One region of the Kitasatospora herbaricolor genome, then DNA from elsewhere that is predicted to be linked to it. Evidence: riboswitches for the same ligand, from Rfam matches in the RefSeq annotation. Region 1 holds a riboswitch; each other region holds the start of a gene.
What was found. A riboswitch is a leader RNA that binds a small molecule or an ion and turns the genes downstream of it on or off. The one in region 1 is predicted to bind cyclic di-AMP.
Positions count from the first base shown of each region.

Region 1 (7,246 bases):
GTCCTGGCCAGCAGTTCCGCGAGGGCCGGGCGGCCGGCGACGGTGCTGCCCGCGGCGGCGGCCGCCGCGTCGTGGGTGCGCACCGCGTAGGCGCGGGCGGCGAGCAGCGCCGACAGCCCGGCGGCCCCGGGGCCCCGCCCCGCGGCGGGGCGGGCGGCGGTCGCGGGCGGCAGCGAGAGCTGGGCCAAGCCGCCGGCGGCCAGCAGCAGGGCGCCGCGCCGGGACAGCACGGTGCGACCCACCCCGGCGTCGGCCCGGGGCAGGTCGCGGGCGAGGTCCGCCTGCAGCGGCCGGGGAGGGCTCAGAGCCGGACCACCTCGGTCACCGGCATCGCGTTGACGCTCTCGTAGCGGACCCGGGCGCCGGGGTAGGGGGCGTGCACGACGACGCCACCGCCGGCGTACATCCCGACGTGGTGCCTGTCCCCGTAGAAGATCACCAGGTCTCCCGGTCGTGCGTCGGCCAGGGCGACCCGCTGTCCCGCGCGTGCCTGGCCCTGCGAGGTCCGCGGCAGGCTCACGCCGGCCTGCCGCCAGCTCCAGTACATCAGACCCGAACAGTCGAACGCGCCGGGCCCGCTCGCCCCGAACACGTACGGCGAGCCGATCCGGGTGACGGCGGCGGCCAGCGCGGCGGCGGCCCGGTCGGAGGCGGGCGGGGCGGTGCCGAGGTCGAGCCGGTCGGTACCGCGGGTGGCACGCTGCTCGGCGTCCCGGGCGTCCTGGGCGGCCAGCCGGGCCCGGCCGGTCACGCCGAGGCTGTTCAGCAGCCGCTGGGCCTTGGTCAGGCGCTGCTGGATCTGCTCCTTGCTGTCCGCCAGGGCGTGCCGGGCCTCCTCCAGTTCGGCGAGCTTGGCGGTGGCCTCGCTACGGCGCTGGTCCAGCCGTCGCTGGCGCTCGGCCACCTCGCGCAGGGTCTCGCTCTGCCGCTCGGCGACCTGGTCCAGGCTGCGGGCCCGGGACAGGTAGCCCTCGGGGTCGGAGGCGAGCATCAGCTGGGCGGTCGGGGCGATCCCGCCGGCCCGGTACTGGGCCCCGGCGACGGTGGCGAGCTCGCCGTGCAGCCGGTTGAGCTCGTCCTGGCCGACCGCCACCTGCTGCTGGAGGGCGCCGGTCTCGCCCTGCAGCCGGCGCTGGTGCTCCAGGGCCGCGTTGTACTTCTCGGAGGCCTGCTCGGCCTCGTCGTAGATCTGGTCGACCTGGGCCTTGACGTCCGTGCGGTCCGGCGGGCCGTCAGGCGCGCCGGGAGCGGCGAAGGCGCTGCCGCCGGCCGCCACACCCAGCGCGGTGCCGGCGGCGGCGGTGAGCACCAGCGCGCGGACGAGCGTGTGCACACCTGGCAGTGGGTGACGGCGGTGCATCGCCATGCGGCGCGGCTCCATTCCTGCGGCCGGGCCACCGCCGCCGCCCGGAGTGGGCGACCGTCCGAGCGGAGGTCCGGGGGCAGACGTTAGCGAGTCCTCGCGGCCGAGTCCAAACCCCTCCCAACCCGAATATTTGACCCCCAATCGGACATCAGCTCGGGCGGCCGGAACGCCGCAGGCCCGGCCCCCGGACGAACCGGGGGCCGGGCCTGCGGAAGGAGCCGGCGAAGCTGCGGCGCGGGCCGCGTCAGATCCGGACGATGGCCGAGATCGGCATCACGGTCGCGGACTCGTAGCGGACGTTCGCACCCGTGTGCGGGGCGTGGATGATCTGGCCGCCGCCCACGTAGAGGCCCACGTGGGACATGCCGCCGTAGTAGATGATGAGGTCGCCGGGCTGCGCGTCGGCGATGTTGGTGCCGATCCGCTTGCCGGCCGAGGCCTGCGCCTGCGAGGTGCGCGGCAGCGACACGTTGGCCTGGGCGTAGGCCCAGCCGGTGAAGCCCGAGCAGTCGAAGGAGTTCGGGCCGGTGGCGCCGTAGACGTACGGGGCACCGAGCTTGCTCTCCGCCGCGGCGATGGCGGCGGCGGCCCGGCCGCTGGCCGGGACGTTCGAGGGCGCCGGGGTGGCGGCCGCGGTGGAGCCGCTGCTGAGCGGGCTGCGGGCGGTGTCGCGGGAGGCGCGATCGGTCTGCGCCTTGGCGGCGTCCGCCTTCGCCTTGGCGTCCGCGGCGGCCTTGGCCTCGGCGGCCTTCAGCGCCTCACGCTCCTGCTCGGTCAGCGTGTTGAGCAGCTGCTGCGCCTTGGCGAGCTTGCCCTGGACCTCGTCCTTGCTGGCCTTGAGCTGCTGGGTGGTGGTGTCCAGCTCGGCGAGCTTGCTCTGCGCCTCGGACTTGTCCTGGTCCAGCTTGCGCTGCTGGGCCTGGAGCTCCTTGAGGGCGTTGCTCTGCGAATCGCCGGCCTGGTTGACGGAACCGGCCTGGCTGAGGAAGTTGTCCGGGCTGGTGGAGAGCATCAGCTGGACGGTCGGCGAGATGCCGCCGTTGCGGTACTGCTCCGCCGCGATCTCGGCGAGGCCGCCCTGAAGGTCGGTCACCTGGGCCTGCTGGCGCGCCACCCGGTCCTGGATCTCGCCGACCTGCTTCTGCAGTTCCTGCTGCTTGGCCTGCGCACCGTTGTAGGCCTCGGTGGCGACCTCGGCCTGCTCGTTGAGCTGGTCGACCTGCTCCTTGACCTGGTCCTTGGTCTGCACCGGGTCGGCGTGGGCGCCGGCCTGGGCGGACAGGGCCACGGCGGCGGCGGCAGCAGCGGTCATGATCGATACGCGGGCACGACCGGCGGGCTTGGGACGACGATGGGACGCCACGAAGGCGGGCTCCTTCTTCCTACGTCCGCCTACCGGGTGAGCTGACGGGTTCGGGCTGGAAGAGATGCCCTACGACGCCTCACCGGCCCGGCGTCTCACGACGACCGGCCGACCTGGCGCCGATTCACCCCGAGGAACGTGGTTCCCCGGCTCCGTTCCACAGCGTCCCCGTAGGGACTTCCCCGTCGGGCAGTTGACTGCCCGTGCTGCTTCTCGGACTCGGCGGTAACCCCCGCCGCCACCCAGGCTGGGTGATCGACTGTGCGGTGGTTCGAGGCACGACCCTAGTAACGAAACCGTGATCCGTTCAAATCGTTGTAGGAAAAAAGTTGGAACTCCACCCAAGTTCGATTGTGATTGTGACCAGATGTGATCGTCCGTCCACCCTGGGCTGATGGTTTTTCATCATGTGGTCGCCAGAGGCCCTCGGGGGGCGTGTCCCAGATCACAGGAGGATTTCGGGGCGCCCGGGCATGTCGGAGATGGCGAACAATCAACAAATGTCCGAAATGGGCCCGTTGTCGCTACCCCGGCAGGTTCTCACCCGCCCCCGGGTTCCCTCCGGCACCGCCCGCCCCGGCGGTCCGACGCTCGCCGCGCCCGGACGCGTCAGGCGCACCCCGCTCCCGGGGTCCGGGCCGGCCGGCCCGGACGGCGAGGGGGCCGGGCGCGAACCGCGCCCGGCCCGCGCCTCGCGGTGCGTCAGACCCGGCGGATCGTGTTGATCGGCATGGCGTCGGCCTTCATCACCTTGACCACGTCGCCGGTGTGCGGCGCGTGCACCACCAGCCCGTTGCCGATGTACATCCCGACGTGGTGGCGGTCCGAGCCGTAGACGACCAGGTCGCCCGGCTGGGCCTCGGCCAGCGAGGGCACCCGCACGCCGACGTTGCCCTGGGACTGCGAGGTGCGCGGCAGCGAGACACCGGCCTGGCCGTACGCCCACACCATCAGGCCCGAGCAGTCGAAGGTGCTCGGCCCGGTGGCGCCCCAGACGTAGGGGGCGCCCTGCTTGCTCATCGCCTTGGCCACGGCGACACCGGCGTAGCCGGCGGCCTGCGGCAGAGTGCCGAGGTCGACGCGGACGGAGTCGCGCGAGGCGCGGCCGTCGCCCTGGACCACCGAGGCGCGGTCGGCGGCGCTGAGCGTGTTCAGCAGCGCCTGCGCCTCCTTCAGCTTCTGGTTGACGTCCGCCTTGGCCTGGTTCAGGTCCTTGGTGGTCTCGTCCAGCGAGGACAGGATGGCCGCGGCCTCAATCTTCTGCTGGTCGAGGCGGCGCTGCTGGTCCTGCAGGCCCTTGAGCGCCTCGGCCTGGCTGGAGGTCGCCTGCTGGACGCTGGTCGCCTGCTGGAGGTAGCCGGACGGGTCCGAGGCGAGCATCAGCTGGACGGACGGGTCGATGCCGCCGGTGCGGTACTGCTCGCCCGCCACCTCGGCCAGGCCCGCCTGAAGGTGGGTCATCTGGTCCTGGCCCCGGGCCACCTGGTCCTGGAGCTGGTCGGCCTGCTTGCGGAGCTGGTCGGCCCGCTCCTTGGCGCCGTTGTAGCGCTCGGCGGCCTGTTCCTGCTCCTCGTTGAGCTTGTCGATCTGCGCCTTCACGTCCTCCTTCTTGGAGGGCGTGGTGGGCGCGGCGTGCGCGCTCATCTGGGCGGACAGGGCGACCGCGGTCGCGGCGGCAGCGGTGAGCACGGTCACCCGCGCGCGGCTCGGCTGCTTCGGACGGCGGTGGGAGGCCAAGGACCGGCTCCTTCTTCCTGCGGGCTCACCCGAACGAGTGAGTATCCGGAAAATAGGTTTGACGCCAGACCCTAGTGAAGATCAGCGCATTCCGCCACTCCCGCCGGGCCACCAACGTGGAGCCTCGGCCGGAAATTCACCTGATCCACACACTCCCGCCGTCCAGGCCCTGACCAGCTGTCAAGGCAGGCCGACCCACACCCGGCGCGCGGGCCGGCCCGCGCGCCGCCCGGAGCCCTCCGCGCTGCCCCGGTCGCGCCTGCCGCACTGATCGCGGACAGCGCGGGAGGGCGGCAGGCGGCAGGCGGCAGGCGGCAAGCGGCAAGCGGCAGGGCAGCAGGGCAGCAGGGCAGCAGGCCGGCCGGCTCAGGCCCGGCCCAGCCGGTTGAGCAGCAGGACCGACGCCACGGGGCGCGCGCCGGCGTTGCGCACGCCGTCCGCGACCTCCTTGTCGGTGGAGACCACCACCACCGGCCGCCCCTGCGGCTCGGCCCGCACCAGCCGGCGGATCAGCTCGTCCGCCGTCTCCCCCGTCCGGCTGAAGCGCACCCGGACCCCGCGCGGCGGCGCCATGATCACCGGGACGTCGAGGTCCTGGCCGTCGAAGACGCAGGTGACCTCCGCCTGGGTGCGCTGGGCGAGCATCGCCAGCCCCCCGAGCAGCCGGATCCGCTGCTGCTCCAGCGGCAACGAGGGATAGCCGGTCTTGGTGACGTTGTAGCCGTCCACCACCAGATGGACCTGCGGGATCGCCAGCAGCTGGTCCAGCAGCGCCGGATCGTCCTCGGCGAGCGCCCGGCGGGCCACGTCGTGCGGCGAGGCGGAGGCCGGCTCCACCGCCTCCACCAGGTCGGCCGGATGGATCCGGGCGACCGGCAGCGCCAGCTCCCGCTGCAACCCCTGCGCCGACTGCAGGACGGTGTCGAGCAGCAGCCGCAGCCGCATGTCCTCCACACTGCGCCCCTCGCGGGCCGAGCGCCGGCCGTGCTCGACCGCCGTCTCCAGCTCGGAGATCCGGTGCTTCAGCCGCCGGGCCTCGCCGTCGGCGGCGCTGCGCTCGGCGGTCGACGCGGCGCGCAGCGCCTCCAGCTCGGCGGCCAGCTTGCGGGTCTCGGCCTGCGCCCGCCGGGTGTCGCTCTCCAGCGAGCGCACCTTCTTGCGCAGCGACTCCGCCTCCTTGCGCACGCTCTCCGACTCGGCGCGCTGGCGCTCCAGGTCGTTGCGGGCGGCGGCCCGCAGCTCGGCCAGCTCCGCCTGCAGCTTCTCGGCCAGCCGGGCCGACTCGGCGGCCGCGCCCTCGGCGCCGGCCCGCTCGGCGAGCTCCCCGGCCTGCTCGACCAGCCGGGCCCAGCCGTGCGGGCGCAGCAGGTAGGCGGCGGTGGCGACGTCCATCGGGTCGGCGGCGCCGGGCACGGTGCCGGCCTCCAGCGCCTTCACCAGGTCGGGCTGGCCCAGCCGCAACCGGTCCGCTATCCGCACCCGGAACGCGGGCTCCGACTCCAGCGCGGCGGCCAGCGCGGTGGCCGCGTACTTGGCCCGCCGGGCCGGCGTGAACTTGGCGTACTGGCGCAGCGAGAGCGGCAGTTCGGCGACCGGCAGGCCGCCCAGGGCGTCGGCCGCGATCCCGACCACCCGGCGGCGGACGCCCTCGGGCAGCGGGCGGTCGAGCTGCTCGCCCGTCCGCTCGTCGGCGTCGCCCTCGCCGGCGGGCGTTCCGTCCTCGGCCCGCCCGGCACCGGCGTCCGGGGCGCTGTCCCCGTCCGTGGTCTCAGCACCGGCCGGGACGGCCTCGACCGCGTCCGGGGGCCGGGCGTCCACAGCGGGCTGCTGCCCCTGCGGTCCGGCGGGCTCCCTCGCTGCGTCCACCACGTCCTCGGCTCCGATCCTGTTCTGCGGAGTGCTCACGGCCGGCTGCCGCTGCCCTGAAACTCACCGCTCTCTGCAATTGTCCCTGTACGGTGCCCCACCCCGCGCCACGCCACACTCCCGCGGCTGAGGGGTGCACGGCCCGCCGGGGCCCGGGTGCGGGGCCCGGGGCCGGCGGTGGGCGGGGCGGCGGCGGGCCCGGGGCCGGGTGACCGGCCCCGGCCTCCCGGTCAGGCCTGGTCGGCTGCCTCGGCCTCGGCGCCCGGACGGTCCACCAGCTCGACCTGGTCCACCGCGTTGCACCAGCGGCAGCGCACCGACTCGACGGTCTCGGCCAGCACCTCGGTCTCCTCGACCTTGGAGTCGCCCGCCAGGTCGAAGTGCAGGTACTCGACCACCTTCGCGGTGCGGGTCACGTCGAAGCGGGTCAGGTTGCCGCACAGCGTGCAGCGCCAGCGGGTCTCAGCGGTCAGGGCGGGGACGGTCATCGGGGGGTCCTCTCGGCGGTTCCCTGGTCTGGGCGGGAGGCGCTCCCCCCGGGGCCCGGCGTCGGCGGCGGGAGGCGGGGAATGCCCGCCCCAAGCCTATTGCCTGGGCCGTCTTCGCCCGCCACCGGTCCGGAGCGGCCCCGGTCACCCACTCGCAGTACAGCGCGGTGTCACCGCCGCGCCCGCGAGGAATGCTCCCCGGCATGGCGATCCCGGTCCTCGACCACACCGGCGCGCGGGACGGGCGTGCGGCCGTCCCCGCGCCGGTGGTCACCTACGCCCTGATCGCCCTCAACACCCTGGTGTTCCTGCTCGGCCCGGCGGCGGGCCTCAACCCGGTCTACGGCACCGGGCAGGCCCGGGTCTGCGCCGAGCAGCGCTTCGAACAGCGCTGGGGGGCGGTGCCGGCCGAGCTGCTGGAGCACC
Region 1 covers NZ_JAUSVA010000002.1:2,656,761-2,664,006, forward strand. The annotation lists gene J2S46_RS11930 (hypothetical protein) at 1-230, opposite strand, end outside; gene J2S46_RS11935 (C40 family peptidase) at 302-1,366, opposite strand; gene J2S46_RS11940 (C40 family peptidase) at 1,611-2,678, opposite strand; cyclic di-AMP (ydaO/yuaA leader) riboswitch at 2,740-2,904, opposite strand; gene J2S46_RS11945 (C40 family peptidase) at 3,432-4,466, opposite strand; gene J2S46_RS11950 (NYN domain-containing protein) at 4,833-6,371, opposite strand; gene J2S46_RS11955 (hypothetical protein) at 6,563-6,820, opposite strand; gene J2S46_RS11960 (rhomboid family intramembrane serine protease) at 7,024-7,246, shown strand, end outside.

Region 2 (7,246 bases), 840 kb from region 1:
AACGAGGTGTACGCCGAGTTCATCGACGAGAACATCAAGCCGGGCGGCGTGAAGCCCTGCCGCACGACGATCTTCTGCGAGCTGCCGCAGGAGCCGATGCTGGTGGAGATCGACGCCCAGGCCGTGATCGGCTGACGGACGGCGGGACGCCGCGGCCGGGCCCCGGACGGCAGGACCGTCCGGGGCCGCGCCGCGCCCGCCGCCCCGCCCGTCCCGGCCGGTGGCGCCGCCGGCCACCCGGACGCCCGCTCCGGTGGCGGGCCCGCCGCACCGCGCCAAAGCTGGGTTGACCTGCTCCCCGCCCAGGAGGCCCGGCCATGTCCGACACCACCGTGACCGAGGCCGTGCCCGCGCCGCCCTCTCCACCCTCGCTGAGCCGGCGCCAGACGAACGTCGTCTTCCTGACCATCGTGCTCGGCATGCTGATGGCCGCCCTCGACCAGACCATCGTCTCCACCGCGCTGCCCACCATCGTGGCGGACCTCGGCGGCGGCGGTCACATGGCCTGGGTGGTGACGGCCTACCTGCTGGCCGAGACCGTCGCCACGGTGCTGGTCGGCAAGTTCGGCGACCTGTTCGGCCGCAAGATCGTCTTCCAGGTGAGCGCGGTGATCTTCATCGCGGGCTCGGTGGTCTCCGGCGCGGCCAACGGCATGGCGGTGCTGATCATCGGCCGGGCGGTGCAGGGCGTGGGCGGCGGCGGGCTGATGGTCACCGCGATGGCGCTGATCGCGGACGTCATCCCGCTGCGCGAACGCGGGAAGTACCAGGGCGCGCTGGGTGCCGTCTTCGGCGTCACCACGGTGGTCGGCCCGACCCTGGGCGGGCTGTTCACCGACCACGCCTCCTGGCGCTGGTGCTTCTACGTCAACATCCCGATCGCCGCGGTGATGATCGTGATGGCCGCCCGGACGATCCCCTCGGTCCGCGCCGCCGTCCGCCCGGTCATCGACTACCTCGGCATCGTGCTGATCGCGCTCGGCGCCAGCGGCCTGGTGCTCGGCCTGGAGTGGGGCGGCAACGAGTACGCCTGGAGCTCGCCCGTGATCATCGGGCTGTTCACCGGCTCGGTGCTGCTGCTGGTGGCCTTCGTCCTGGTGGAACTGCGGGCCCCGGAGCCGATGCTGCCGATGCACCTCTTCCGCAACTCGGTCTTCACGGTCTGCTCGGTGCTCAGCTTCATCGTCGGGTTCGCGATGCTCGGCGCGATGACCTACCTGCCGACGTACCTGCAGTTCGTCGACGGCGTCTCGGCCACCGGCTCGGGGGTGCGCACCCTGCCGATGGTGGTGGGCCTGCTCGGCATGTCGGTGCTCTCGGGCGTGGTGGTGAGCCGCACCGGCCGCTACCGGATCTTCCCGATCCTCGGCACCGCCGTGATGGCGCTGGGCCTGTACCTGATGTCGACGATGGGTCCGGACACCGGCGTCTGGCTGGAGTCCCTGTACATGTTCGTCCTGGGGCTCGGCATCGGTCTGGCCATGCAGGTGCTGACCATCGCCGTCCAGAACACCGTCCCGTACCACGAGCTGGGCACCGCGACCTCCGGCGTCACCTTCTTCCGGACGCTCGGCAGCTCCTTCGGCACGGCGGTGTTCGGCACCCTCTTCACCAACCAGCTGGGCCCCAACCTGGAGGAGGCCTTCGCGCAGTCCCCCGGCGTGCCGCCGGCCGCGGTGCAGAGCCCGCAGGCGCTGCGGGAGCTGCCCGCCGACGTGGCCCAGCCGTTCGTCCAGGCCTACGCCGACACCATCAACTACGTCTTCCAGTGGGTGGTGCCGGTCGCCCTGGTGGGCTTCGTGGTGGCCTGGTTCCTGAAGGAGGTGCCGCTGCGGGACAGCGCCCGGGCCGGCGCCTCCGACATGGGCGAGGCCTTCGGCGCACCGGACAGCGGGGACGCCGACCGGCAGCTGGAGCGGGCGCTCGCCAACCTGCTGCGCAAGGCCAAGGGACGGCCGGAGATCGGGCGCCGGCTGCTGGCCGACTCGGGCAGCACGGTCGGCCCGGACCAGGCCTGGATGCTCGGTCAGATCTACTGGCGCACCAAGCTCCAGGGCGGAGCCACCCTGCTGGCCATCGCGACCGCGCACCACATGCCGGAGGAGGTCGTCCGGCCCGCGGCCGAGCGGACCCTGCGCGCGGGCCTCGCCGAGAGCGAGCACGGGGTGCTGGCGCTCACCCCCCGGGGCGAGCGCGAGGTCGAGCGCCTCGCCGAGGCCTGGCGACACTGGATCGACCGGCACCTGGACGACTGGGACGTCACCGACCCCGCCGACCGGGCCCGGCTCGACCGCGCGGTCGAGGCCATCGCGACCAGACTGTACGAGGACGACCAGGTGCACCGGGAGAGCGTGCCGGCCTGACCGGAGGAAAGGTGCCGCCGGAAATCCCCCCCCCCCGAGGAAACGCGAACTGGCCGGGCCCGCAGCGATGAGCGTTCGCTGCCGGCCCGGCCGGTGTTCAACTACCGCGGCGCATCAGGCCGCGAGGGTTCGTACCCGGTGTCAGATGCTGACGCCGTGCGCACGGAGGTAGGCGATCGGGTCGATGTCCGAGCCGTACTCCGAGCCGGTGCGGATCTCGAAGTGCAGGTGCGGGCCGGTCACGTTGCCGGTCGCGCCGGAGAGACCGATCTGCTGGCCGACGGTCACGGTCTGGCCGACCTTGACGCCGATCGAGGAGAGGTGGGCGTACTGGGCGTACTTGCCGTCCGCCAGCTTGATCTCGACCTCGTTGCCGTAGGCGCCGCCCGGGCCCGCCTTGACGACGGTGCCGGCCGCGACGGCCTTCAGCGGGGTGCCGGTGGCGGCGACGAAGTCGGCACCGGTGTGGTGGCCGCTGGACCACATGGAGCCGGCCACGCCGTAGGCGGTGCCGAGGCGGGCGCCGGCGATCGGCGCGGTGTAGCCGGAGGTGCTGGCGGCCGCGGCCGGGGCCGGGGTGACGGCCGGCTTCGGCGCGGTGGTGGCGGCGGGCTTGGGAGCCTCGACCGGCTTCGGGGCCTGAGTGGCCTTCGGGGCCTCGGCGACCTTGGGCGCCTGAGTGGCCTTCGGGGCCTGAGTGACCTTCGGGGCCGGGGTGGCCTTCTTGGCCGGCGCGGAGTCGGAGGAGGTCTTCGGGGCCGGGGCGGCGGCGGGCGCCTGGGCGGCGGCCTTGCCGACCACGAGCTGCTGACCCGGGTAGATCAGGTTCGGGTTGGCGCCGACGACCGAGCGGTTGGTCTCGTACAGCGCGTGCCACCCGCCGTCGACGTTCTTCGCCGCGGCGATCTTCGACAGGGTGTCACCGCCGACCACCTTGTAGGTCTCGTCGACGGCGGCGGCCGGCGCGGCGGCCGGGGCCGCGGCGGGGGCGGTCTCGACGGCGGCGGCCTTGACGGCCACGGCGTCGGCGCTGGTGGCACCGGTCCAGGTGGTGGACTGCGACTTGGCGGCCGGGACCTCGTGCGCCGAGGCGCTGACGGCGGTCACCAGGGGAAGGGCGAGAACCGCGCCGGTCACACCGGTGGCGATGCCGATCCGGGCGAGACGGGGCAGACGGTTACGACGGTGCTTTGCCTGTGCGGGCATGGGGTATTTCCTCTCCGACGCCTGCGAGGTGAGCTGTCGGGTTCGGGCTGGAGTTGCCCGGCCGCAAGCGCGGCTTCACCCCAAGCCGTCCCGGCTGACGGGACGGCGACTTACCTGTGGGTCCCCCACTCCTGCCGTACAGAGTTCGTTCGAAGCCCCCGGGCAGCGGCAGGACTAGGCGTTCCACCCGGCGGGCCCACCCGGACATTGGCCGGGCGGTCGCTGAAGCAAAGCCCATCGGCCCGGGTTAATCAATGTCGATCACATTCACCTCCGGAAATTCACAAAAATCCCAGGGAATTCAGTGACTCTCCGAATGATCGACTGTGCAGTACGTGCACAATCCAATCGCGCTGAGCGACCGTCCGACCCCCCTGCGCCGACATTCTCGGCCCTGCGTCCACCACCGCACACGCTCAGCCACCACCCGGACGCGCCGCCGGTGACCCTTGTCACGTAGGCCCCCCGGGCGCAGGATCGAGCCGTGGAAACCGACGCCGCCGGCGCACTCAGGATCGGCACCCCGCAGGGGCGCTGGGTGGTGCTGGCCACGGTGCTCGGCTCCAGCATGGCCATGCTGGACGGCACCGTCGTCAACGTCGCCCTGCCGCGGATCGGCGAGGACCTCGGCGCCTCCTTGGCCGCCCTGCAATGGACTCTGAACGCCTATCTGCTCACCCTGGCCGGGCTGATCCTGCTCGGCGGGGCGCTCGGCGACCGGTACGGCCGGCGCCGGGTCTTCCTGATCGGCGTCTGCTGGTTCGCCGTCGCCTCCGCCGTCTGCGCGGCCGCCCCGAACGTCGGGGTGCTGATCGCGGCCCGCGCCCTGCAGGGCATCGGCGGCGCGCTGCTCACCCCCGGATCCCTGGCGATGCTGCAGGCGACCTTCCGGCCCGACGACCGCTCGGCGGCGGTCGGCCTCTGGTCCGGCCTCGGCGGGGTCGCCGCGGCGGTCGGCCCCTTCCTGGGCGGCTGGCTGGTGGACGGCCCGGGCTGGCGCTGGATCTTCCTGCTGAACGTGCCGTTGGCCGCCGTGGTGCTCGCCGTCTCGCTGCGGCACGTACCGGAGAGCCGGGACGAGAGCGCCACCGGCAGCTTCGACATCGCGGGGGCGGTGCTGGCCGCGCTCGCCCTCGGCGGGGTGACCTACGCGCTGACGGCCGCCGGCGAAGGGCTCTCCCCCGCGGTCTGGCTCTCCGGCGCCGCCGGGCTGCTGCTCGGCGCGGTGTTCATCGCCGTCGAACGGCGCACCGCGTCCCCGATGCTGCCGCTGGAGCTGTTCTCCTCACGCCTGTTCACCGCGGTGAACCTGGTCACCCTCTGCGTGTACGCGGCCTTCAGCGGCGTGTTCTTCCTGCTGGTGGTGCAGCTCCAGACGGTCTCCGGCTTCACCCCGCTGACCTCCGGGCTCGCCCTGCTGCCGATCACAGTGCTGATGCTGGCGCTGTCCGCCCGGGCCGGTCGGCTCGGCAAGCGGATCGGCCCCCGGCTGCCGCTGTTCCTCGGGCCGCTGATCTGCGCGACGGGCGTGCTGCTGATGCTGCGGATCGGCCCGGACGCCTCCTACTGGACGGAGGTGCTGCCGGCCACCACCGTGATGGGCTGCGGGATGGTCCTGCTGGTGGCGCCGCTCACCGCGACGGTGCTGGCCGCGGTGGAGGTGCGCCGGGCCGGGATCGCCAGCGGCGTCAACAACGCGGCGGCCCGGGCGGCCGGCCTGCTCGCGGTCGCGGCGCTGCCCGCGCTGTCCGGGCTGAGCGGCGACGCCTACCAGGTGCCGGACTCGGTGGACGCGGCCTTCCGGACCTCGATGCTGATCTGCGCCGGACTGCTGGTCACCGGCGGCCTGCTCGCGCTGGCCACCGTCCGCGGCAACGTGCTGGCCCCCGAGGACCACCCGGTCGCCGAGCCGGACGCGGCCTGGTCCTGCGGCGCCTGCGGACCGCCGATCGATCCGGGGCACGAGCGCCCCGGAACGCCTCGGGGCCCTGCCGCGGGGAACGCGACAGGGCCCTGAGAAAACTGACGACAGGTCAGAGAATGTCACCGGGCGCGTACTTGGCGGCCTCCGGGTGGGCGGCCGCGACCGCCTCGATCCGGCGGACGACCTCGGCGACCTGCGCCCCGGCCGCACCGGTGAAGGAGATCCGGTCGGCGAGCAGCGCGTCCAGCTCGGCGCGGCCGAGCGGCATCCGCTCGTCGGCGGCCAGCCGGTCCAGCAGCTCGTTCTCCCGGGCGCCGGCCCGCATCGCCAGCGCGGACGCGACGGCGTGCTCCTTGATGACCTCGTGCCCGGTCTCCCGGCCGACGCCCGCGCGCACCGCGCCCATCAGCACCTTGGTGGTGGCGAGGAACGGCAGGTAGCGGTCCAGCTCGGCCTCGATCACGGCCGGGAAGGCGCCGAACTCGTCGAGGACGGTCAGGAAGGTCTCCAGCAGGCCGTCGAAGGCGAAGAAGGCGTCCGGCAGCGCGACCCGGCGCACCACCGAGCAGGAGACGTCGCCCTCGTTCCACTGGTCGCCGCCGAGCTCGGCGGTCATCGAGGCGTACCCGCGCAGGATGACGGCCAGGCCGTTGACGCGCTCGCAGGAGCGGGTGTTCATCTTGTGCGGCATCGCGGAGGAGCCGACCTGGCCCTCCTTGAAGCCCTCGGTGACCAGCTCGTGGCCGGCCATCAGGCGGATGGTCTTGGCCAGGCTGGACGGCGCGGCGGACAGCTGCACCAGGGCGGAGAGCACCTCGAAGTCCAGCGAGCGCGGGTAGACCTGGCCGACGCTGGTCAGCACGTGGTCGAAGCCGAGGTGGCCCGCCACCCGCTGCTCCAGCTCGGCCAGCTTGGCGGTGCCCTCGCTGCCCCCGCCCAGCAGGTCCAGCATGTCCTGGGCGGTGCCGACCGGGCCCTTGATCCCGCGCAGCGGGTACCGGGCGATCAGCTCCTCCAGGCGGTTGAACGCCACCAGGAGTTCGTCGGCCACGGTGGCGAACCGCTTGCCGAGGGTGGTCGCCTGCGCGGCCACGTTGTGCGAGCGGCCGGCCATGACCAGCTCGGAGTACTGCGCGGCGAGCCGGCCCAGGCGCACCAGCACCGCCACCGTACGGTCGCGGACGTGCTGCAGGGACTGGTGGATCTGGAGCTGCTCGACGTTCTCGGTGAGGTCCCGAGAGGTCATGCCCTTGTGGATCTGCTCGTGGCCGGCGAGGTCGCTGAACTCCTCGATGCGGGCCTTGACGTCGTGGCGGGTGACACGCTCACGCGCGGCGATGGAGTCGAGGTCGACCTGGTCGAGGACGCGCTCGTAGTCGGCGACGGCGTTGGCGGGCACCTCGACGCCGAGGTCCTGCTGGGCCTTCAGGACGGCGAGCCACAGGTGGCGCTCAAGGACCACCTTGTGCTCGGGGGACCACAGCTGGGCCAGGGTCGCCGAGGCGTACCGGGAGGCCAGGACATTGGGGATCTGGGGCTTCGCGCTCACGCTTCGCAAGCCTAACAGCCGAGGTCAGCCGGACCGTCGGCGGACCACCCCGAGCGCGCCGCCGGTGCGGCGCCCGGTCACCGCGCGAGCACCCGGCGCAGCAGCCGCACGGACCGGCCCCGGACAGCGGGGGCGGCGGGGGCGGCCAGCACCGCCGGCCCGGACGGCCGCGTCCCGGCGTCTTCCGCAGCAGCGCACGGCCGG
Region 2 covers NZ_JAUSVA010000002.1:1,820,703-1,827,948, forward strand. The annotation lists gene J2S46_RS08315 (RidA family protein) at 1-135, shown strand, start outside; gene J2S46_RS08320 (MDR family MFS transporter) at 318-2,363, shown strand; gene J2S46_RS08325 (M23 family metallopeptidase) at 2,505-3,569, opposite strand; cyclic di-AMP (ydaO/yuaA leader) riboswitch at 3,573-3,723, opposite strand; gene J2S46_RS08330 (MFS transporter) at 4,054-5,586, shown strand; gene purB (adenylosuccinate lyase) at 5,603-7,042, opposite strand.
Region 2: it holds a riboswitch for cyclic di-AMP, as region 1 does, so the genes downstream of both, J2S46_RS08325 (M23 family metallopeptidase) here and J2S46_RS11940 (C40 family peptidase) in region 1, are expected to answer to the same signal.

Region 3 (7,246 bases), 2.4 Mb from region 1:
CGCGGGGCAGGACCGGGACCGCAAGGGCGACAAGGTGGGCGCGGACGACCTGCGGGTCCGGGCGATGCAGCGCCTGGGGCTGCTGGGCACCAGCACCGACCGGCCGGAGACCGTCCGGGAGCAGTTGCCGCCCGCCGGCGACGCCAGCCCGGAGAACGTGGTCGCCGAGGTGCGGTCGACCGCGCGCCGTTCGGCCCTGACCGCCGGTCAGGTCCGGGAGCTGTTCGCGGACGGCTCGGAGGGACGGCGGGTGCAGGCCCTCGCGCTGATGCAGGGCGACCCGGCACTGGCCGACCTCGACAGCGTCCTGGAGGCGATCGAGCGCCCCCGCTCGGGCTTCGAGCAGTACCACGCGCTGCTGGCGGCCCGCGGGCTGCTCTCCCGGCTGGCCGCCGGCGAGTGGCACCGGTTGCGGGACGCGGTGGCCTCGCAACTGGTCGCCCCGGAGGGCATCCCGTACGGCTCGGACCGGAGCTGGCTGGCCGAGAAGATCCTGGCCCGGGTGGACGCCGCCCCGGTCGTGCCCCACCAGTCCGCGGCGCCGGTCCAGGGCTGAGGCCGGGCCTGAGGCCGGGTCTGAGGCCGCGCCCGGACCCAGGCCCGGTCCGGGCTCAGGCCGGTTCGAGGAAGAGCGCACGCAGGCGGGCCACCCCCTCCTCACCGAGCCCGGCCCAGGCCAGGAACGCCGGCAGGGAGCCGTGGCGCCCGCGCAGCGCGGCCAGCGCGCCGGTGATCAGCTCGGGGCCGACGATCTCGGTGAACCGGACGACGCCCTTGGCGTCCAGGTACTCCTGCGGGACGCCGTCCAGCAGTCCGAGGCCCAGGTTGGACAGCAGGTAGTCGTCCACGATGTCCTCGTCGGGCACCCCGAGCACGCTCAGCAGGACGGCCACCGCGATGCCGGTGCGGTCGCGGCCCACCGCGCAGTGCAGCAGCGCGGGCAGCGCCTCGGGCTCGGTGAGCCGGCCGAGCAGGGCGGGCAGGGTGCCGTCGGCGGCGTCGGTGATCAGCCGGTACGCCTCGTGGAGCGGCTCGCCGTAGTGGTCGACGCCGTCCTGCGGGAGCAGCGGGTGGTGGGAGGTGCTGACGTCCAGGCCGCCCAGGCGGTCCGGGCGGACCAGCATCTCCGCCGGGTCCCGCAGGTCGAGGACGGTGCGCACGCCGAGCTTGGCGAGGGCCCGGGTGCCCTCCGGGGCGAGCTCGGCGAGCCAGCCGGACCGGTAGAGCAGCCCGGTGCGCACCCGCGCGCCGTCGGTGGTGCGGAACCCGCCCACGTCGCGGGCGTTGCGGACGCCGGGTATGTCGAGCAGGCGGTGGGCGCCGGGCACGGCCGCGGGGCCGGCGGTCACGGGCGGGTCGGTGAGGTCCATGGGCAGACACGCTAACGGCTGGCCACCCCGGCGGACCGGTGGTTCCGGGAGCGGGCGTGGGTCAGCACCAGGATCCGGCGGGTGCGGCCGTCGCCGGGGCGGGGGAAGACACGGATCTCGCTGCCGACCCGGTGCCGCCCGAGCTCCCGGCGCAGGTCGTCCAGGTGCGGGCAGCGCCGGCCGTCGCCGTCGTGCAGGGGGTAGATCCGGGCCTCGCCGCCGGGGGCGGTGACCCGGGCGAGTTCCAGCAGCCCGGCCAGCTGGTGGCGGGGGGCGAACCGGCCGGGGTAGGCGAGCAGCAGGTAGCAGCTGAGGGTGAGCGCGAAGGTGTGGTCGGCGAACGGGAGCCGGGGCAGCGCGGCGGCGACGTAGTCCTCGGGGTGGGCCGCGGTGTCGGCGGCGAACAGCCGGCGGGCGCGGTCCCAGCTGCGCAGGTAGCGGTCGGGCGGGAGATCCCGGGGCGCCGGGTAGAGGTGCGGGGCGGCCCGCATCGCGCCGGCCATGGCCTCCCGGCCGGCCAGCGCGCGGGCGGTGACGGCGGGCAGCGGCGCGGCGTACGCCGGGTCGGCGGCGATGACGTGGCAGCCGAGCGCGCGGGCCTCGGCGGTGAGCCCGGCGGCCCCGCCGGGGCAGTCCAGGACGGGGCCTGCGACGGCGGCGAGGGCGGCCCGGGTGAGGCCGAAGAGCCCGCAGTACTCGTCCAGGGGACGCGAGGTGAGCAGGATGTCGGGGGCGGCAGGGGCGGCCATGACGATCATCGGACCACGCGCCGGGACGGCCCGCATCCGGGGCGGCCCGGCGGCGTGGTCCGCCCGCCGGGCCGCCCCGGACGGCGGGACCGCCGCCCCGGAGGCCGGCTCAGCCGCTCCGGACGCAGGCTCAGCCGCCCAGCAGGCCGCGGATCGCCAGCCGGTTGACGTTGGTGACGGCGCGGACCAGCAGCGGGGTGAGGAAGACCAGCACGAGGCCGACCGCGGACATCCCGGCGATCTGCGCGGGCGACTCGACGAAGTACTGGTAGTGGCGGCCGTCCTTGGTGAAGTCGAAGAGCTGGTAGCCGGGCCACGGCGTCCAGCGGGCGAAGACCCAGTGGTAGAGCGGGTAGGCGGCGACCACCCACCCGGTGACCAGGAAGGTCAGCGACAGCGTGAAGCTGACGATCGCCCAGGGGAACATCAGGACCAGGTACAGCACGGCCTTCCAGCCGGCCGCGTCGCCGAGGCGGCCGGTGACGCCGGCCCAGAAACCCGGCCGGGCCGGGCGGACCGGCGCCGGGTCGGCGACGTCCAGGGCGAGCAGGCCCCGGGCGCGGGCGCGCTCCAGGGCGCCGAAGCCCCGGGCCGAACCGAGCAGCGCCACCAGCACCGGCAGCCCGACCACGGTGACCAGGGTGCCGAGTCCGAGCGAGAACAGCGTGACGGCGACGGCGAACCCGGCGACGGCGATCGGCAGCCCGGCGAGGGTGAACCCGACCTCGCCGAGGTACGAGCGGCTGAACGGCGCCCGCCAGAACCCGGGGGCCGGGCGGTCCCCGCCGCCCCGGGCCGGGCGGTGGGCCCGGTAACCGTCGTACTCGCCGCCCTGTGCGCTGCTGCTGATCATGGCCGCCTCGGTCCCTCGTGGTGTCCTGGTGCGCTTCCTGCTGACACCTCAACGGTCCCGCGGACGGCCCGGCGGCGGTATCCGGCCCACCGCCCGGTCCGGGGTGGGGTTAACCCCCTGCACGGGTCACCCCCCTACACGCCGCCCCGGTCGGCCCACTCGTCCTCCAGCAGCGAGTACTGCAGGGCGTCGTGCCAGGTCCCGCGCAGGTAGAGGTCGTGCCGGATCCGGCCCTCCAGCTGGAACCCGGCCTTGGTCAGCACCCGGGAGGAGGCGGTGTTGGCGGGATCGACCCGGGCGTAGAGCCGGTGCAGCCCGAGCGTGCCGAAGCCCAGGCCGCAGAGCAGCCGGGTGATCTCACTGGCGTAGCCCAGGCCCCAGGTGTCGCGGCGCAGCGCGTAGCCGACGAAGCCGGCCCGCTGGGGCTCCACCCCGAGCACGGCGTTGCCGATCGGCACGGCGTCCTCGCCGTCCTCCAGGCGGGTCACGGCCAGCCGGTAGGTGCTGCGCGGATCCTTCTCGGCCTCTTCGAGGTAGAGCTCGATCTGGTCGGCGCAGGTCTCCCGGTCGCGTGGTTCGAAGGGGAGGTATCGGGCCGTCTCGGGATCGCCGAAGACGGCGTGCAACGCGTCGATGTCGCCGGGGGTGTGGTGGAACTCGCGGATGACCAGACGCGGGCCGGTGAGCAGTACGGGGACCATGTCCGCCAACGGTACAGCGGCTACCGTACGTCACATGAACGACGATGACCTGCGGCTCGCCCCTCGTACCCGGACCGCCGAGCTGACCGCCTGGGCGCGGGCCCAGGACCGCGAGCCGGTGGCCGAGGGCCCGCTGCGGGCGGTGCTGACGCTGCTCGAACTCGGCGGCGGCCGGATCCGCGACGGCTGGCCCGAGCTGACCTCGGCCGCCGTCGAGCACCTGCTGTACGAGCGGCTCTACCTGTACGTGCAGCCGGCGCCCGGCGAGGACCCGCTGGCGTACGGCGCGGCGATGCGGCTGCTGACCGACCATCAGCGGGCGGCGAAGCGCCTGAACGCCAAGCGCCAGGAGCGGCTGCTGGCCGAGGCCGAGTGGCAGGGCGAGGTGGCGGCCGGCCTGCTGCGCCGCGCGGACCTGGTGACCTGGCCCCGGCTGTACACCCTGCTGCTGCGCGCGGACGGCGTGCCGCCGGACGACCCGGCGGCGGTCCGGGCCTGGCTGGACGCGTTCCGCGAGCTGGCGCCGGAGGAGCGGCTCGCGGCGTACGAGGGGCTGGAGGACGCCGGCGCGCTGGACCGGGTGGACGGCGACGGCGGCTGGGGCCCCACCCGGCTGATGTCGGTCGGGATGGCCACCGACGGCGCCCGGATGCTGCTGGAGAACGGGCTGATGGAGCGCAGCTACCGGAACCTGGCCGAGCTGAACGCGCTGGGCCGGCCGATGCCGCGGGAGCTCGCCGGGGACTTCGAGTCCTTCGAGGCGGCGGCGGCCGTGGAGGCGATGCGGCTGTTCGGCGAGTGGACGGTGCCGGGGCTGCCCCGGCTGCTGGTGGAGGAGTACCCCGATCTGGCGCCGGAGCCGGGACCGGAGGAGATCGAGGCCTACCTGGCGCAGCTGCCGCAGGATCCCGCGGGCGAGGACGGCGCGGACGGCCAGGACCAGTGGGCCGCGGAGGACCAGTGGGCCGCGGGGGAGGAGTGGACCGGCGAGGAGCAGTGGGCCGGCGAGGGGCCGGCCGAGGAGCCGGAGGCGGACCGCCCGGGGCAGTGACGGCCCGCCGGTCCCGGCGTCGGCCGGGACCGGGACGGTCCGTCAGGGCTCGGCGCCGCCCGGCAGGGGGCGAGGCCGGCGTCGCTGCCCGTCAGGGGGTGAGGCCGCGCTGCTCCAGCCAGCTCTCCGGGTCGACGGGGGCGCCGCCGTCCGGGCGGACCTCCAGGTGCAGGTGCGGGCCCGTCACGTTGCCGGTGGCGCCGACCTTGCCGATCTGCTGGCCGGGCACGACCTTGCCGGAGGCCTTGATGATCGAGGAGAGGTGGCAGTACCAGATCTCGGTGCCGTCGGGCAGGGTCTGGATGATCCGGTAGCCGTACGAGCCGGACCAGCCGGCCGAGGTGATGGTTCCGGAGCCGACCGAGTACACCGGGGTGCCGGTGGAGGCGGCAAAGTCGAGGCCGGTGTGCAGGTGCGACCAGTACGAGGCGCTCTGCCCGTAGTGGGCGGAGAGGAAGTAGTCGCGCACCGGCAGCTGGATCGCGGCGAGCTTGGCCTTCTCGGCGGCCTCGGCGGCCTTGCGGGCCTCCTCCTGCTGGGCGGCGCGCTTGACCTCGGCCTCCTTGGCGGCCTGCAGGCGGGCGCCCTCCTCGGCGGCGGTGCGCTGGCTGTCGGCCTGCTGCTGGATGCGGGCGGCAAGGGCCAGGCCGGGGTCGGCGGAGAGCACGGTGGTCTCGTCCGGCGAGACCACGGCGGGCGCGGCCGCGGGGGTCGCGGAGGCGAATCCGGTGGCGCCGAGGGTGGCGGCCACGGCGGTGACGCCGAGCAGGGGGCCGGTCCCGCGGGTCTGACGGGGCATCCGGTGCCGGTTGCTGTCGGCCGGCTGCGGCGGCGCGGTCTCGTCCGGGCCCTCGCCGTACGCGCCGCCGTAGGCGGGCGGCCAGGGGTGGTCGAGCAGCTGGGTGCCGGTGGAACCGGACGGGTGTGCCGGAGAGTGCGACGACGCCACGGAGGCGCGCTCCTTTCCTTCCTTCGCGCCTACCGGGTTAGCTGACGGGTTCGGAGCAGGAAGGTCTCCTACGGCCGGGCCTGGGCCTGGCCGATTCACCCCAAGGAACGGTGGTTCCCCGGCTCCCTGACCTGCTCCGGGGAGCAGGCCGTGCGGGATTAGGCGAGCGCACGGTGCCGTGGTCACGGCGTTTCCGACCGCGCTGCGTTATCAAACGTTAATCCTAGGAGCCCCTGATTCCAAGCCGTCCAGGCGGGAGAGTCAACATTTTCATGGGGCGGAATGGGCGATTTGGCATGGTTACCGTCCGGCGGCACTACGGATCGTGAACAGGCGTCAACAAACCGCACCTGAATCTGAGTACCCGTACTCATGTGCGCGACATGACGCTTGGCCATCCTGGCCGCATGAGCACCTCGATGCAGTCACGTACCACGGCGGCGTACTACGTCCAGGCCGTGCTGTCCTTCGCGATCTCCGGCGGCGCCCTGGCCGTCGGCATCGCCTACCTGCCGGTAGGCGCATGGACCAGGGCCTTCCTGGGCATCGGCCTGCTGTACACGGTGACCTCCTCGTTCACCCTGGCCAAGGTGATCCGCGACCGCCAGGAGAGCACCGAGATCGTCACCCGGGTCGACCAGGCCCGACTGGAGAAGCTGCTGGCCGAGCACGACCCCTTCAAGGTGGAGGGCATCTGACGCCCGGCCGGACCGGCGCGGGGAGCGCCGCACCCCGGCGGCGGGACGGGCCCGGCGCGGCCGGCGGCGGCCGGCCGCGGGCCGGGCGGGACGGACACCGGAAGCCTCCTTGACAGCTAAGGCTATTAGCCTTAGCTTTATGGCTATCGGCATCTCGCCGACGGCACGGCCCACAGGCCAAGGAGGCCCGCGATGTCCACCACTCCTCTCGCGACCCGTTACCTCGACGTCCCCGGCGGGCGGATCGCCTTCGACGACACCGAGCACGGCAGCGGCGCACCGGTCCTCCTGATCCCCGGCATGCTCGACTCCCGCTCCGCCTACCGCCACCTGCACCCGCTGCTGGCCGGGGCCGGCCACCGGGTGATCACCATGGACATCCGCGGCTTCGGCGAGTCCTCGATCGAGTGGGACGACTACACCCCCGCCGCCATCGCCCAGGACGCCCTGGCCCTGCTGGACCACCTCGGGATCGAGCGCGCCGTCCTGGTCGGCAGCTCCTACACCGGCGCCAGCGTGGTCAAGGTCGCCGGGGACGCCCCCGACCGGGTCGCCGGGATCGCCCTGCTGGACGCCTTCGTCGAGAACCTGCCGCCGACCGCCTTCCAGCGCGGCCTGGTCAAGGTGCTCGGCACGGCCGTGATCCAGTTCCCCGCCTTCTGGGGCATGTACCAGAAGCTGGCCTTCCCCACCGCCAAGCCGGCCGACTTCGCCGAGTACCGCGCCGAGCTGGTCGCCTCGCTGCGCACCCCGGGGCGGAAGACCGCCACCCGCGGCTACGTCCGCGGCGACTCCGCGCCGGTCGGCTGGTCGGCCGCGGTGACCTGCCCCGCGCTGGTCGTGATGGGCAGCAAGGACCCCGACTTCCCCAAGCC
Region 3 covers NZ_JAUSVA010000002.1:5,074,283-5,081,528, reverse strand. The annotation lists gene J2S46_RS22600 (hypothetical protein) at 1-556, shown strand, start outside; gene J2S46_RS22595 (tyrosine-protein phosphatase) at 612-1,370, opposite strand; gene J2S46_RS22590 (hypothetical protein) at 1,382-2,119, opposite strand; gene J2S46_RS22585 (sensor domain-containing protein) at 2,250-2,972, opposite strand; gene J2S46_RS22580 (GNAT family N-acetyltransferase) at 3,107-3,673, opposite strand; gene J2S46_RS22575 (hypothetical protein) at 3,708-4,724, shown strand; gene J2S46_RS22570 (M23 family metallopeptidase) at 4,816-5,673, opposite strand; cyclic di-AMP (ydaO/yuaA leader) riboswitch at 5,686-5,848, opposite strand; gene J2S46_RS22565 (YiaA/YiaB family inner membrane protein) at 6,081-6,371, shown strand; gene J2S46_RS22560 (alpha/beta fold hydrolase) at 6,564-7,246, shown strand, end outside.
Region 3: it holds a riboswitch for cyclic di-AMP, as region 1 does, so the genes downstream of both, J2S46_RS22570 (M23 family metallopeptidase) here and J2S46_RS11940 (C40 family peptidase) in region 1, are expected to answer to the same signal.

Region 4 (7,246 bases), 650 kb from region 1:
CCCAACCACTCCTCGGACGCCCACGAGTGGTTCCAGCGCGCCCTGCGCGAGGGCCCCGCCTCCGCGCTGCGCGAGCGCTACCACTTCCGTCCCGGCAAGGGCGAGAACGGCGAACTCCCGCCGAACGACTGGGAGTCCATCTTCGGCGGCCCGGCCTGGACCCGCACCGAGAACCCCGACGGCACCCCCGGCGACTGGTACCTGCACCTGTTCGCCCCGGAGCAGCCCGACTTCAACTGGGAGAACGAGGCCGTCGCCGACGAGTTCCGCTCGATCCTGCGGTTCTGGCTGGACATGGGCGTCGACGGGTTCCGGATCGACGTCGCGCACGGCATGGTGAAGGCCGCCGGCCTGCCCGACCTCGGCTCGCACGACCAGCTCAAGCTGCTCGGCAACGACGTGATGCCGTTCTTCGACCAGGACGGCGTGCACGACATCTACCGCGTCTGGCGCAAGATCCTGGACGAGTACCCGGGCGAGCGGATCGGCGTCGCCGAGGCCTGGACCCCGACCGTCCAGCGCACCGCCAACTACGTGCGCCCCGACGAGCTGCACCAGGCCTTCAACTTCCAGTACCTCGGCACCCACTGGGACGCCGCCGCGCTGCGCGAGGTCATCGACGTCTCGCTGGACGCGATGCGCCCGGTCGACGCCCCGGCCACCTGGGTGCTCTCCAACCACGACGTCACCCGGCACGCCACCCGCTTCGCCAACCCGCCCGGCGGCACCCAGATCCGCACCGCCGGCGACCGGGAGCTGGGCCTGCGCCGCGCCCGCGCCGCCAGCCTGCTGATGCTCGCCCTGCCCGGCTCCGCCTACCTCTACCAGGGCGAGGAGCTCGGCCTGCCGGACGTCACCGACCTGCCCGACGAGGTCCGCCAGGACCCGTCGTTCTTCCGCCAGGCCGGCCAGGACGGCTTCCGCGACGGCTGCCGGGTCCCGATCCCGTGGTCCGGCACCGAGGCGCCGTACGGCTTCGGCCCGGACGCCGGCGGCCCCAGCTGGCTGCCGCAGCCCGCCGAGTGGGCCGGGCTCAGCGTCGAGGCGCAGACCGGCGACCCCACCTCCACCCTGGAGCTCTACCGCAGCGCCCTCGCCGTCCGCCGGGAGCACCCCGCGCTCGGCGCCGGCACCGAGGTGACCTGGCTGGACGCGCCCGTGGGCGCGCTGGCCTTCCGCCGCGACAGCGAGTCCGGTTCCTTCGTCTGCACCGCGAACACGGGCCCCGAGCCGGTCCGGATCGCGGCCCCGGGCCGTATCCTGCTCTCCTCGGCCGAGGCTGTCGTGCTGGACGGAGAGACCGTTCTGGCGCCGGACAGCACCATTTGGTGGGCGGTGTGACGTGGTTGCAATAGGCTCTGGGATCGTGACTACGGCGCGACTCTCGGACATCGCGGCGCAGGCGGGGGTCAGCGAAGCGACCGTCAGCCGCGTCCTCAACGGCAAGGCGGGCGTCTCCGCCACCACGCGGCAGACCGTGCTGGCGGCGCTCGACGTGCTCGGCTACGAGCGGCCCACCCGGCTGCGCCAGCGCAGTGCGGGGCTGATCGGGCTGATCACCCCCGAGCTGAGCAATCCCATCTTCCCCGCGCTCGCCCAGGTGATCGAGCAGGTGCTCAGCCGCCACGGGTTCACCCCGGTGCTCTGCACCCAGACCCCGGGCGGCTCCACCGAGGACGAACTGGTGGAGATGCTGGTCGAGCGCGGCGTGGCCGGCATCGTCTTCGTCTCCGGCCTGCACGCGGACTCCACGGCGGACCACGACCGGTACGCCAAGCTCATCGGCCGGCAGGTGCCGTTCGTGCTGATCAACGGCTACAGCGAGAAGATCGCCGCGCCGTTCATCTCGCCGGACGACCGGGCCGCCATGTGGATGGCCGTCCAGCACCTGGTGGAGCTCGGCCACGAGCGGATCGGTCTGGCCGTCGGCCAGCGCCGGTTCGTCCCGGTGCTGCGCAAGATCGAGGGCTTCACCGCGGCCATAACGGACCTGCTCGGGGTGACCCGCGAGGAGGCCGAGGGCCTGGTCCACCACACGCTGTTCAGCGTGGAGGGCGGCCACGCGGCGGCCGGCGCGCTGCTCGACAAGGGGTGCACCGCGATCGTCTGCGGCAGCGACATGATGGCGCTCGGCGCGATCCGGGCCGTGCGCCAGCGCGGCCTGGCCGTGCCGCAGGACATCTCGGTGGTCGGCTTCGACGACTCGCCGCTGATCGCCTTCACGGAGCCGCCGCTCACCACCATCCGCCAGCCGGTCGAGGCGATGGCCACCGCGGCCGTCGACGCGCTGCTGGAGGAGGTCGGCGGGAACGCCGCCCAGCGCGGCGAGTTCATGTTCCAGCCGGAGCTGGTGATGCGCGGCTCGACCGGTGCCAGGCCCAACCGCGGCGACTGAGCACGACCGGCCGTCGACCACGACCGGTGGTGGCGCGGCCCGACCCGAACGACAGCAGGGCCCCGAGACGTCCCGTCCAGGACGTGTCGGGGCCCTGCTGCTGTCCGCCGCTCGCAGGACCCGCTCAGCCCTCCTGGGCGGTGGGCCGGTCCGGGGTGACCCGGCGCCCGTCGGCGGCGTCCCCGGTCCGGGCCTCGGTCCGGTGCCCGCGGGCCAGGTAGTCACGGACGATCAGCTCCACCGCGTCCTGCGGGCTGCTGGTGCCGGCGAGCAACATCACCTCGATCGCGAGATCCGATTCGAGCGAGACGGTGATCCTGGCCATGGCGGCTCCTCCTCGGGTACGGAGGGCCAGCATGCCCGCTGGGCGTGGGGTTTGGCCATGACCCGGGAACGGTCCCCGTGCCGCCCCTCGGCCGCCCCTGCGCCGTTTCCGCGTACCCCGTCGCCGGGCACGCCGCCGCCCCGGGGGAGCGACCAGACTCTCCCGGGGCGGCGGCGGTGGTGCGACGGCGTCAGCCGCCGTCCCGCACCGTCCGGTCACACTCGTCCATCTCGGCTCGAACGGGGCCTTGACGGATCAGATCGGACGGTTCGGTGCAATGAGGGCGAAACGGATCCGGATCAGATCCGGCCGGCGAAGTCCGGCGCCCAGTTGGCGATGGTCTCGGTGCGGACACCGGCGCTCGGGTTGGCGGCCTCGACGTAGCTGCCGTTGCCGGTGTAGATCGCCACGTGGTAGACGCCCGAGTCGCTGCCGTTGTTGGACCAGAACAGCAGGTCGCCCGGCTGCAGGCTGTCCAGCGAGACGTGGGTGCTGGCGGCGGCCTGGTCGGCGGCCACGCGCGGGATGGAGATCCCGGCGGCGCGGAAGGCCGCCTGGGTCAGGCCGGAGCAGTCCCAGCCACCGTTGCCGGTGCCGCCGTAGATGTACGCCTGGCCGACCTTCGACTGCGCGAAGGAGACCGCGGCGGCCATGCTGCCGGAGGCGGCGGGGGCCGGGGCGGCGGCGGTCTCGGCGGCCGGGGCGGCGGCTTCGGCGGCGGCCGGCTTGGCCGAGGTGGTCTTGGTGGCGGTGGCCGAGTCGGACCGGTTGAACCAGTCGAACTTCTTGCCGGATTCCGAGCTGTCCGAGGACTTGGTGGCGCTCGCGTCGCCGCCGCCCAGGGCCAGGTGCTGGCCCGGGTAGATGGAGTCGGGGCCCTCGGTCAGGACGGACTTGTTGAGCTCGTAGAGACGCTCCCAGCCACCCTGGACGTGGTTCTTGTCGGCGATGGCGGACAGCCAGTCACCGGCCAGCACGGTGTAGGTGCGGCGGTCGTCCTTGGACCACTGGCCCTGGTGCGACCAGGACTTGTCGCTGCTCCAGGAACCGGCCGAGTCACCCTTGGGGCTGGTGCTCTGGGCGGGGGCCTGCGCGGCCGGCGCGGCGGGCTTCGCCGGGGCGGCGGGGGCCGGCGCGGCGGGCTTGGCGGCGGCCGGGGCGGCGGTGTCCACGGCGGCGGGGGTGCCGCCCTTGGTCAGGCCGGCCTGGACCGAGCAGACCGGCCAGGCGCCGGGGCCCTGCACCGCGAGGACCTTCTCGGCGGTGGCGATCTGCTGGTCCTTGGTGGCGAGGTCGGCGCGCGGGGCGTACGCGGTGCCGCCGAACTCGGCCCAGGTGCTGTTGGTGAACTGGAGGCCGCCGTAGAAGCCGTTGCCGGTGTTGATGCTCCAGTTGCCGCTGCTCTCGCACTGGGCGACCTTGTCCCAGGTGGCGACGGAGGCCGCGCTCGCGACACCGGAGGTGAGGCAGGGGATGGTGAGACCGACGCCTGCCACGCCAACGGCGGCGATCACGCGGCGGGCGGTGCGGCTGGACAGACGGGTGCCGTTGGTGGGCAGCATGAAGATGTTCCTCTCCCACGCCTGCGAGGTGAGCTGTCGGATTCGGGCTGGAGTTGCCCGGCCGTGCTGAGCACGGCTTCACCCCTAGCCCCTGAACCGGTCGTGGACCGGTCCGGGGCGACTTACCTGGGTCCCCCGCGCCTGCCGTGGTGCGAATTCGCGCTGCCAGCGCATCCGACGGCAGGCCTCGGCGTTGCGGATGAACTGGGTCCGTGTGACCACGAACGGGGAGCACGTTAAGCAGAGTTAAGTTCAAACTGCAAACATCTGTGATGCTCATCACATGACCCTTGAAGCCCTTCCGTCCCAGGGGTCGGCATGATCGAAAATGCCCGGTTTCGGGTAAATCCCGTGCTGTCGGAGCGTTCTGCCTGTCCTTCAGCAGGCCGGTCGGCGACCTCTCCGGGAGGTGCGGAGGGCACGGAACCACGACTGCCGGGAGCCCGCAACCGGAGGGCGGAGAGCCGCCTCCGGCGCCGAAGTCCCCGGGGTGCAATCTGGTACAAGGCGACGGTCCGGGATGGAAAGCGACATTTCTTCGTATTCGGGCATTTGCCCTCAAGGCGGTGTGTATCCCCCGACGTGCCGATGTGTTGGCTCAGGGGGAGGGGTGCGGCGGCCGCGACGGCGGGCCGGGGAGCCGCCTGGTCATTTGGCGGCAAATGACAGTAAAAGGTGCATAGCGCCTAAAAGTCCCACGCCTGTCGCAAGCTGAGCCCAGGTCACGGCAGCCCTGACCCCGGCCGGCCCTGCGCCGGCCCGGCGCCGGCACGCGAGGGCAGGGCGTCGAGCGGGAGGCGTCGGGTCACCCGTCTTCCGCGTCCGTGCGGATGGCACCGGGGCGGTCTGCCCTCCGGCGGCCGTCGCCCTGCCCCGGACGTGCCGTCACCGTTCCCCGGTGCATCGGGGCACTCGGAACCGTCCCCTTGTCATGAGGTCGGCCGAGCCGCCGGATTCGCGGCGGAGCCACCGTCACCGGCCGGGGCGCCTGCCGGGCCTTGCTGCCGCACCGCGGAACACGGTCGAAGGGGAGTCAGCTTCCGAAGCGGCATCAGCGGCCGCCCCCCGGGCGGCCACCTGCCGCCGGGGCGTTCCGCCGGTGCCGGCGCCGGGACGTCGCGGGGCACCCCGCCGCGCCGGCGGTCCGTCGGCGAGCCGCTCCCGGTCGCCCCCGTCGGGCCCTCCCCGACCTCGTCCCTGACCTCGACCTCGTCCCCGTCCCGGCCCCCGGCGTCCTCTCGTTACCGCCCGCCCGGCACCGTGCGCCGGACGCCCCGAAGCTCCGGGAACGCCGCAGGGGCCCCGGACGAATCCGGGGCCCCTGCGGGTCGTTCTCACGGCGTGGCGGTCACTCCGCGGCCTGCTCGTGCTCCGGCTCCTGCTCCTGGGCCTGCTCCAGCGCGGCCAGGGCGACCTCAAGGGCGGAGAGGTAGGTGGAGGCGACGAGCTGGCCGACCGTCGGGTACGCGCCGAGCGGGGCCGCGCTGGGGCAGCCGGTCTCCTCCGCGGCGGTGGCGAGCAGCTCGGGGTCGGCCTCCGGGCCGATCACCAGGGGTGCCAGCGCGGGCCGCTGCGAGCCGGTGGCGCGCAGGTGCTCGACGGCCGCGGCCACCGAGCCGGGCACGTCCAGCGCGGCGGAGACGACGGGCACGGCGAGCCGGGCGGCGAGCAGCACACCGGTGATGCCGGCGGCCGCCGCCGCGTCCTCGCCGCCGACGGTGGTGAGCACCACGCCGTCGGCCGCGGTGGCGATGGCGAAGAGTCGGGCGCGGTCGGCGCGGGCCAGCCCCGCCTCGGACAGCCGTACGTGGACGGCCTCGGCCAGCAGCGGGTGCGGGCCGAGCACGTCGGTGACGGTGGCCCCGCTGCCGGCGGCCAGCGCGTGCAGGTCGCTGAGGAAGTCGTGCGGGCCGGTCAGCAGCGGCACCACCACGGGCGCCGGCAGGCCGGCTTCGAGGGCCTGGGCGATCAGCTCGGCCACGGTGGGGCCGGACTCCTCGGCCGAGTCGTCGGCGAGGTACGCGGCGGCGGTCTCGACGCCGGACTGCTCGCTGCGGACGATCGACAGGAGTTCGTCGACGACGGGCCGGGACTCGGGGCCCGCGGTGGCGGGCACGGCGAGCACGAGGGCCGGCGAACCGGCCGGGATCTCGGGGCGCTCGGGTCGACGATGGCGCCCCCGCGCACGGGAGCCTGGAGTGCGGACGGGCAGTGGCGCGCCCGGGATGGCTGCGGTGCTCATGGCGGAGATCGTAGGACATCGGCCCGGCAGAGTCGCAGTCGGCTGCCGATGTCGACCGGCGGCCATGCCGTCATTTCGGGCATAGGGCCCCAAACCTGTCGGGATGGTGGTCTTGTCACCCGGATCTCCCGGGCCCGCGGGCGGCATCCGGGCCGGCGGGTGACATGTATCACACCGGCCGGGCCGACTGACTGTGGGTCACGGGAGTGCGACTCCCGGCAGTGGAAGATCAACATTGCGCGGGGAATTGCCTACGGGCGGTTATCGCGAGGTTTGTGGTTCGGTCAAGTTTGTCCGGTTACATACCGTCGGTCCGGCGGTTCCCCGGCCGGTTGCATCACGGTCGGTGCTTCCTCGTGCACCTGCAATGTCCCGTGCTGATGCACGTGCACTGCGGCTATCATCACGTCAAGTGAGGCGTGTGCCGGGCCGGCAGGGGGCCGGGCCAGTGGATCGCGGCCCGACGTGCCGCGCGCCGAACTGGACGACTACTCCGGTCTCTTCGGGAGATTTCTATGCACCACACGTACAACGGCATGGCGGCTGCGGACCTTGAGGGAGTGGTCTGGCAGAAGAGCCTGCACAGCAATTCCCAGGGCAACTGCGTCGAGTTCGCCGCACTGCCGGGGGGCGATGTCGCGATGCGCAACTCCCGCTTCCCGGACGGTCCGGCACTGATCTACACGCGGGCCGAGATAGCGGCGCTGCTGCTCGGCGCGAAG
Region 4 covers NZ_JAUSVA010000002.1:2,007,420-2,014,665, reverse strand. The annotation lists gene J2S46_RS09110 (glycoside hydrolase family 13 protein) at 1-1,341, shown strand, start outside; gene J2S46_RS09105 (LacI family DNA-binding transcriptional regulator) at 1,367-2,395, shown strand; gene J2S46_RS09100 (hypothetical protein) at 2,520-2,720, opposite strand; gene J2S46_RS09095 (transglycosylase family protein) at 3,020-4,282, opposite strand; cyclic di-AMP (ydaO/yuaA leader) riboswitch at 4,286-4,444, opposite strand; gene J2S46_RS09090 (sirohydrochlorin chelatase) at 5,631-6,524, opposite strand; gene J2S46_RS09085 (DUF397 domain-containing protein) at 7,040-7,246, shown strand, end outside.
Region 4: it holds a riboswitch for cyclic di-AMP, as region 1 does, so the genes downstream of both, J2S46_RS09095 (transglycosylase family protein) here and J2S46_RS11940 (C40 family peptidase) in region 1, are expected to answer to the same signal.